DNA from 2 places in the Kitasatospora sp. NPDC056446 genome. Region 1 is predicted to be linked to the other one. Evidence: riboswitches for the same ligand, from Rfam matches in the RefSeq annotation. Region 1 holds a riboswitch; the other holds the start of a gene.

Region 1 (5,186 bases):
CCGTTCGGCCTCGCCGACGGCTGGGGGCTCGGCTGGGCCGTCTTCCGCGGCCCGGACGGCGGCCGCGACGCCGGCGACCCGGCCGTCGTCGACCCGGCCGGTGGCGACCCGACCAGTCACGACTGGAACGGGCACGACGGCAGCGGCGACGGCACCTGGTCCCACCTGCGCTTCGACCCGGCCGCCGGGACGGCGGTGGCGCTCACCACCAACGCGAGCACCGGCGCCGGGCTGTGGGAGGACCTGCTGGCCGAACTCGGCGCGGCCGGGCTCGACGTGGCGAACCACTCGCTGCGGACGCTGTCCGACCCGGCCGAACCGGTCGCGGGCCCGGCCGAGTGCGCCGGGCGCTACGCCAACGGCGACTGGGACTGCCTGGTCGAGGCCGGCCCCGACGGGCTGACGCTGTCCGTCGGGCACGGGCCGCGCTCCGCGCTGACCTGCACCGCCGACCTGCGGTTCGTTACGGCGGGCGGCGGCGGGGTGCCGGGCACGGGCCGGTTCGTCCGCGACCCGGACACCGGCCGGGTCGAGCTGCTCCAGCTCGCCGGCCGGCTGCTCCGCCGCACCGGGGCGTCGGCCGGATGACGGTCGACGTCGCGCCCGGTCGCGTGCCGCCGCTGTCGCGCAACCGGAACTACCACGTGCTGTGGGGCAGTCAGCTGGTGTCCGAACTGGTCAGCCAGCTGTGCCTGATCGCGTTCCCGCTGACGGTGATGGCGGCGACCGGCTCCGCGGCCCGGATGGGAGTCGTCGCCGCCGTCATCGCGGCGGCGCACATGGCGGCCAACGTCCCGGCCGGCGTCCTGGTGGACCGCTACGACCGCAAGCTGGTCATGCTGGTCTGCCAGTGCGTCCGGGCGGTGGCGATGGCGAGCCTGGCGCTCGCCCTGTTCGCGGGGCACTTCTCGCTGGCGCACCTGCTCGTGGTCGCGGTGGCGGAGGGGCTGATGGGCGCGGCCTTCGACCCGGCCGAGCACGCCGCGCTGCCGCAGGTGGTGCCCGAGTCGCAGCTGTCGCAGGCGGTGGCGACCAACACCACCCGCCGGTACATCGCCACGCTGCTGGGCCCGGCGAGCGCCGGCTTCCTGTTCGCCGTCGACCGGATGGCCCCGTTCGCGGTCGCCGTCGTCCTGCTCGTGGCGTCCTGCGTGGTGCTGGGCTTCCTCCGCCTCCCCCGGGCCGAGCCGGGGCGGGCGTCCGCCGTGGAGCCGGGTGCCGTGGAGCCGGGTGCCGTGGAGTCGGGTGCCGGGGAGCCGGGCGCCGGGCCCGAGCGGCCGGGCATGCTCGCCGACGGGTTCCGGTGGGTGCTGGGGCACCCGGTGATCAGGCCGACCCTGGTCTGGCTGATGTGCTGCGAGTTGTTCGTCTCCGCCCTGACCGTCATCGTGCTGGCGCTGTCCGGCGAGGGCGGCCTGGCCCCCGGCGAAGTGGGCGTGATGATGACCGGGTTCGGCGCCGGCGGTCTGCTGGGCGCCGCCGTCGCGGGCCGGCTGCACGCGGCGCTGCCCGCGCCCGTGGTCATCGTCGGGTTCCCCTGGGTCGCGGCGGGGCTGACGCTGGTGCTGGCCCTGGTGCCGACCGGTGTGCTGACCGGCGTGCTGCTCGGCGGGATCGCCTTCCTGATCCCCACCGCGTTCACGACGGTCATGACCTACCAGCTCACCGTCGCGCCCGACGAACTGCGCGGCCGGCTGAGCGGCATCGTCGGACTCTTCGCCGGCGGCGCCGGCGCGGTCGGGCCACTGGCGGGCGGCCTGCTGATGGCCGGTGGGGACAGCCACGGCAGCCTGCTGACCCTGTGCGGCGCACTGGCCGTCGTCGCGGTGGGCACCACCCTCACCCCCGCGCTGCGCCGCTTCCCCACGCTGGCGGCGGGAGCCGGGACCCCGCGCTGACCGAAGGACGACGAGGGCCGCCTCTCCCGCACCGGTGTGCGGGGGAGGCGGCCCTCGTCGTCGGTCCGGGCCCTCGCCCGGGCCCGTGCGGTTCGAGGCCCGTCGCTCAGGTCAGCGAGCAGCCCTTCGTGCTCTTCGCGGTGATCGCCTCGGCCGTGTACGGGCAGGAGAAGCCGATCCAGCTGAGCTTGGGCCACAGCTGCGGCCACGGCTCGCGCGGGTTGCGGCAGACCAGGAACTCGGTGTTCTGGTCGGCGACCGGCAGGTCCGTCTCGAACTTGCCGTTGGGCTCGCAGCTCGCGAAGTGGGCGCCGAACTCCTCCCGGTTCACACCGACCGCGATGACCACGGTGGTGTCGTCGGCGGGCCGGCCGAAGTCGGCGTAGGAGTTGTGCCCGCTGTAGACGGGCGGCAGCCCGTTCTCCGGCCCGTACCGGTCCAGGGCGCCCGCCAGGCCGTAGTGGTTGGCGTAGACGACGGCGTGCGCGCGGTCCTGCGGGGACAGCGACCGGTCGACGGCGGCCACCTCCTGGGCGAGCCGGGGCCAGCCCGCCTGGTCGAGCTGGAAGACGCCCAGCCCCTTCAGCACGGGGTTCGACCCGTACCACGCGATCGGCAGGACCGGCAGCATCAGCACGACCGACAGCAGCGCGTTGCCGACCAGGGCGGTCCCGGCCAGCGAGCGGCGGAAGGTGCTCCGCGCCCACTCCACCGTCGCGACGGAGCCCGCCGCCAGCAGCACCAGCGGGAGGCCGCCGGTGTACTCCGGCTTCCCGCCGATGGCCAGCAGCAGCACCACCAGGAACAGGTAGCCGACGCCGACCGGCCGGAACGCCCGCCAGGCCGGGCGGCGCAGCAGGGCCACCAGCCCGGCGACCCACACCGGCGTGAGGAACAGGCCGACCAGCAGCACCTGGAACGGGACGAAGGCGACCCGGGAGTCGGACCCAAGGGCGACCTGCAGCGCGTCGCTCATCTCCACGGCCGGCCAGCCGTGGGTGATCTGCCACAGCACCGCCGGGGTCGCGAGCACCGTGGCGATCGCGGCGCCCCACCACAGGTGCCGGCTGCGCAGGACGGCGCGCGGACCCACCGCCAGCACGCCCACCAGCAGGGACAGGACCACCAGCACCACGAGGTTCTTGGCGAGCATGCCCACGCCGGTGACCGCGCCGACGGCGAGCCAGAGCCGGGTGTCGCCGGTGCGCAGCAGCCGGACGAACAGCCAGCCCAGCGTCACCCAGACCAGGAGGTCCGGGCCGTTGGTGGTCAGCACGTGGCCGGCGTTGAGGGTGACGACCGTCGCGGCCGACGCGGCGGCGGCGAAGACCTGGCCGCCGCGCTCGCCGCCGAGTTCGCGGGCGGTGAAGCCCGCCACCCACACCACCAGGCCGGTCATCAGGGCCGGCAGGACGCGCAGACCGGTCAGGGTGTCGCCGAACAGCGTGGTCTCCACCCAGGCGATCACCGAGACCAGCGGGGGCTGGTCGACGTACCCCCAGGCGAGGTGTCCGCCGGACACCCGGTTGTACAGCTCGTCGACGTGGTACCCGTTCCGCCCCGACAGGGCGAGCAGCAGCACGACCACCGCGGCGGAGACGGCGAGCAGGGGCCGCCGGTACAGGACGGGGGCCGCCGCTAAGCGGCCCTGGGACGAGGTCGAAGGATTTCTGGTCGTGGTCGCCACGTGTCCACACTCTTTCTGTCCGCGGGTTGGGCCGTGCGGACGGATTGTCTCGGGCACGTCGCGGGCGGGCGACCATGTTGACTTGTAGGAGAAACTCGCCGTCCCGGGCTTGCGCGGGGTGGGGCGCAGTGGGGAGGTTTGGCGGCGGACCCGGGGAATCTTGTATGGTTCTTCGCGAATCATCCAGAGGGGTGGAGGGACCGGCCCTACGAAGCCCCGGCAACTCCCCGTTCGACCCGGCGTCCGAAGCACGCGCCGCGTCGTCCGGTACGAGTGCCAACTCCGGCCTGTCGCCAAACCGGCGCGGGGAAGATGAGGAGACACGGTGCTCTCTGTACTGTCCTTCGTCCGGGCGCTTTCCGTCCCGGCCCTTTCGCGTACCCGTCCCGTGCCCGGCGCAGGCAATCGGCCGACTTCTCAGGCCCGTCCCCGCTGACCACCCCCACGGCTCCCCGCCCGGAGCCCCCGTATGCGGAACCCACGTGCCGCCCACGGGACTTGAGACGGAGTACCCATCCATGGACATCACGAGCGGCGTCGGCGTGCTCGACAAGGTCACCTCGATCCTCGGCACCCTGGAGGCCGGTCCCGCCACCCTGGCCGGACTGGTCGCCGCCACCGGCCTGGCACGCCCCACCGCCCACCGGCTCGCGGTCGCACTCGAACACCACCGCCTGGTCGCCAGGGACCTCCAGGGCCGGTTCATCCTCGGCCCCAGGGTCGGTGAGCTCTCGGCGGCGGCCGGTGAGGACCGGCTGCTGGCCGCCGCCGGCTCGGTCCTGACGCACCTGCGGGACGTCAGCGGCGAGAGCGCCCAGCTCTACCGCCGCCAGGGGGAGATCCGGATCTGCGTGGCCGCCGCCGAGCGCCTCACCGGTCTGCGCGACACCGTCCCGGTGGGGGTGACTCTGCCGATGAAGGTCGGTTCCGCCGCCCAGGTCCTGCTGGCCTGGGAGGAGCCCGAGCGGCTCCACCGAGGCCTCCAGGGCGCCCGGTTCACCGCCACCGCCCTCAGCGGGGTCCGGCGGCGCGGCTGGGCCCAGTCCATCGGCGAGCGCGAACTCGGGGTCGCCTCGGTCTCCGCGCCCGTGCGCGGCCCGTCCAACCGGGTGGTGGCCGCGGTCTCGGTCTCCGGCCCGGTCGAACGGCTCACCCGCCACCCCGGCGCCCACCTGTCCCAGGCGGTGGTCGAGGCGGCGGACCGCCTCACCGAGGCGCTGCGGCACGCCTGACCCGGCATGCCGCCGCCCCGTCCCTCCGTCCGTTCCTCCGTCCGTTCCGGCGGTGCCCGTTCCGCCGGTGCCCGGTGCCCGCCCGGGTCAGGTCCGGGGGCGCAGCACGGGGAGGGAGGGGCGGGGGATCCGGCTGATGACCGAGCCGATCAGGGTGCCGATCGACACCCCGAACACCGCCGACACGGCCGCCAGCACCGACTGCGCCCCGTTCCCGACCTCGATCTGCGCGGTGTTCAGCAGGCCGAAGGAGCCCGGCACCACGATCCAGAACGCCGGGAGGTAGAGCACCTGCCAGAGCGGGCCGCCCGGCAGCCAGTGCACCAGGGTGGCCGCGATCGCGGCGGAGACCGCGCCGGCCAGGCCGCC
Region 2 (3,591 bases), on a different contig from region 1:
GAGGCGCACTCGCCGGATTCCACCCGGGTGCTCATCGGAGCCTCCGGCGCGATCTCCGCCGTCCTGGGCGCCTACCTGCGCTTCCACCCGCGCTCGCGGGTGACGACGCTCGTCCCGCTGCTGTTCTTCCTGCCGCTGCGCTTCCCGGCCTGGCTGGTGCTCGGCCTCTGGTTCGCGCTCCAGTGGTGGTCGGTGCACTCGGCGGGCCCGGGGGTGGCCTACCTGGTCCACGTGATCGGCTTCTCGGCCGGCTTCCTGTTCGGCTGCACCGTCGTCCGCCACCCCTCGCGACGCCCGGCCTGACGCCCGATACGCTGGCGGCACCCCACAAAGGAGCCCGAAAAGTGATCACCGCCATCGTCCTGATCAAGACCAGTGTCGACCGCATCCCGGAGATCGCCGAGGCCATCGCCGCCATCGAGGGCGTCAGTGAGGTGTACTCGGTGACCGGCGGCTACGACCTGGTGGCGATGGTCCGGGTGCGCCGTCACGACGACCTGGCCGACGTCATCCCGGGCCGGCTCAACAAGGTCCCGGGCGTGGCCCACACCGAGACCCAGATCGCCTTCCGCACCTACTCCCAGCACGACCTGGAAGCCGCCTTCGCGCTCGGCCTGGACGAGTAGCGCGACGCCCGGGCGTCAGCCCTCCCGACGGCTGTCGGCGACGCAACGCCCGCCCTCGTTGCGGTAGTTCCAGGCCGCACCGTCCGTGACCAGCTCGCGGACGGCGGTCAGGAAGCGGTCGATGTGCTCGTCCGGCGTGCCGGCGCCGAAGCTCACCCGGATCGCGTTCAGGCTGCGCTCGCCGGGCAGCGAGGGCTCCGGGGCACCGCACTCGGACGGTGCGACATCCTCGTCCCCGAGCAGGGTGCGCACCAGCGGGTGGGCGCAGAAGAGGCCGTCGCGCACCCCGATGCCGTACTCGGCGGACAGCGCGGCCGAGAAGTGCGAGCTGTTCCAGCCCTGGACGACGAAGGACAGCACGCCCACCCGCGCGGAACCGGCGCCGAACAGGTTCAGCACCTTGACCTGCGGGATCCCGGCGAGCCCCGCCGTCAGCCGGTCGACCAGCTGCCGCTCCCGGGCCTCCAGCGCGTCGAAGCCGGCCTCGCTCAGCGCCCGGCAGGCCGAGGCGATCGCGTAGGCGCCGATCACGTTCGGCGAGCCGGCCTCGTGCCGGGCCGGGCCGGTGTGCCACTGCACGGCCACCGAGCCGTCCGTCTCCCGGGCGACCGTCCGGGTCGCCCCGCCGCCGGCCAGGTACGGCTCGGCGGCGTCCAGCCAGTCCGCGCGGCCGGCCAGCACCCCGGCGCCGAACGGCGCGTAGATCTTGTGGCCGGAGAAGGCGATCCAGTCGACGTCCAGCTCGCGCACCGAGACCCGGTGGTGCGGGGCCAGCTGGGCGGCGTCCAGCACCACCCGGGCGCCGTGCCGGTGCGCGGCCCCGGTCAGCTCGGCGATCGGCCACAGCTCGCCGGTCACGTTGGAGGCGCCGGTGACGCAGAGCAGCTTGGGGCCCTCCGGCGCCTCGGCGAGCGCGGCCTCCAGGGCGGCCACCGCCTCGGCCCGCGAGCGCGGTGCCCGCAGGTAGGTGACGTCCAGTCCGGCGTGCGCCCAGGGCAGCAACGAGGCGTGGTGCTCGGTCTCGAAGGCGAACACCCGGGTGCCGGCCGGGACGGCGGCGGCCAGCAGGTTGAGCGAGTCGGTGGTGGCCCGGGTGAAGACCACCTGGTCGCCCTCGCGCAGGTCGAGGAACTCGGCGACGGTGCGGCGGCTCTGCTCGAACAGGTCGGTGGACAGCTGCGAGAGGTACCCGGCCCCGCGGTGCACGCTGCCGTAGTACGGCGCGTAGGCGGCGACGTCGTCCCAGACCCGCTGCAGCGCGGGCGCGCTGGCCGCGTAGTCGAGCGCCGCGTAGCCGACCTTGGCACCGCTGGCGAGCGGGACCCGGACGTCGGCGCCGAGGACGGCGAGCGGGGCGAGGGGGGTGCGGATCTCGGTGGCGACAGACATGGGGGTGCACTCCTTCGGGGTACAGGGACCCCGAGAGTGCTGGTCGTCGGGTGTCCGCGCTTGTCGCACGGACGGTTTGCCGTGGCGACCCGGTCCTCACCCAGGGCACCCCGCCACGGACGGAGGGTTGCCGGACAGCAAGCTGGGGCTTCGCGCTGTCACTCATGACCTGGCGATGACTCTAGGTCCCGTCCATCGGGCGGTCAAACGGACATCCACCATCCGGACAGCCCGAGAGCCCGCGCCGGCGGACCGGCACGGGCTCCCAACTACCGCTTCAGATCCGGCTGGTGGCCTCCGACCAGCGCCGCAGCAGGTCCTGCGCCGCGCCGGAGTCGATGGCCGCCTCGGCCCGCGCCATGCCCGCCGCGAGCTGCTCGGCCAGCGGCGCGTCGCCCAGGTCGAGGGCGACCAGCGCCGCCGCCGTGTTCAGCAGGACGGCGTCCCGCACCGGCCCGCGCTCGCCCGCCAGCAGCCGGCGCGCGACCTCGGCGTTGTAGGAGGCGTCCGCCCCGCGCAGCGCCTCGATGCCGACCAGCTCGATGCCGACGTCCCGCGGGTCGAAGGTGGTCTCGGTGACCACCCCGTCCTGCACCACCCACACCTGCGAGGTGGTGGTGATGGTCAGTTCGTCCAGCCCGTCGTCGCCGCGGAAGACCAGCGCCGTCGAGCCGCGCCGGGCGAGCACCCCGGCGATCAGCCCGGCCAGCCGGGTGTCGAAACAGCCGATGGCGTGCGCGGTGACCTTGGCCGGGTTGGTCAGCGGGCCGAGGATGTTGAAGGCGGTCGGCACCCCGAGGTCGCGCCGCGCGGTGCTGGCGTGCCGCATCGAGGGGTGGAACTTCGCCGCGAAGCAGAAGGTGAGGCCGACCTCCTCGGCCACCTCGGCCACCCGCCGGGCGGACAGGTCCAGCGCCACCCCGAGCTTCTCCAGCACGTCCGAGGAGCCGCTGGTGGAGGAGGCCGAGCGGTTGCCGTGCTTGACGACCTTGGCGCCGGCGGCCGCCGCGACGATCGCCGACATGGTGGAGATGTTGACGGTCTTCGCCCGGTCGCCGCCGGTGCCGACGATGTCCACCGCCGGACCGGGGATCTCCAGCGGCTCGGCGTGCTCGTACATCGCGTCGACCAGGCCGGTGACCTCGTCGACCGACTCGCCCTTGGCCCGCAGCGCGATCATGAACCCGGCCACCTGGACGGGGGACGCCTCGCCGCTCATGATCCGGTCCATCGCCCACGCGGTGGACTCCCGGTCGAGGTCCTCCCCCTTCAACAGCGCCGCCAGGAGGTCCGGCCAGGAGCGGACCACCTGCGCGGGGTCGCTACCGCCGTTCGCAGGGTTCACGTTCACCATGGCTGACTCCAGCTGTTGTCGGTTCCCCCGCTCCGGGGGGACGTCCGTACGGATGGAGCCAGCCTATCGAGCGGCGGCGCGCCTGGGGCCTGTCTTCTCCAGTAGTGAGACGGCACCGCTCAGCGGGCGGCCGGGGCCCGCTTCGCCAGCCGGGCCCGCAGCAGGGTGGCGACCGCCCCGGCCAGCGCCACCGGGTCCACCGGGCGGGAGATCGCGGCGTCC

Evidence for each region. Region 1 has a riboswitch for S-adenosylmethionine ahead of ACFQ6N_RS30085 (IclR family transcriptional regulator). Riboswitches for the same ligand answer to the same signal wherever they lie in the genome.
Region 2: it holds a riboswitch for S-adenosylmethionine, as region 1 does, so the genes downstream of both, ACFQ6N_RS24105 (aminotransferase class V-fold PLP-dependent enzyme) here and ACFQ6N_RS30085 (IclR family transcriptional regulator) in region 1, are expected to answer to the same signal.

Annotation. Positions count from the first base shown of each region.
Region 1 covers NZ_JBHTRF010000063.1:22,703-27,888, reverse strand. The annotation lists gene ACFQ6N_RS30100 (amino acid adenylation domain-containing protein) at 1-588, shown strand, start outside; gene ACFQ6N_RS30095 (MFS transporter) at 585-1,898, shown strand; gene ACFQ6N_RS30090 (glycosyltransferase family 39 protein) at 2,005-3,585, opposite strand; SAM riboswitch class I at 3,762-3,904, shown strand; gene ACFQ6N_RS30085 (IclR family transcriptional regulator) at 4,104-4,817, shown strand; gene ACFQ6N_RS30080 (threonine/serine exporter family protein) at 4,905-5,186, opposite strand, start outside.
Region 2 covers NZ_JBHTRF010000040.1:34,072-37,662, reverse strand. The annotation lists gene ACFQ6N_RS24115 (rhomboid family intramembrane serine protease) at 1-303, shown strand, start outside; gene ACFQ6N_RS24110 (Lrp/AsnC ligand binding domain-containing protein) at 345-626, shown strand; gene ACFQ6N_RS24105 (aminotransferase class V-fold PLP-dependent enzyme) at 642-2,015, opposite strand; SAM riboswitch class IV at 2,067-2,185, opposite strand; gene trpD (anthranilate phosphoribosyltransferase) at 2,293-3,369, opposite strand; gene ACFQ6N_RS24095 (hypothetical protein) at 3,489-3,591, opposite strand, start outside.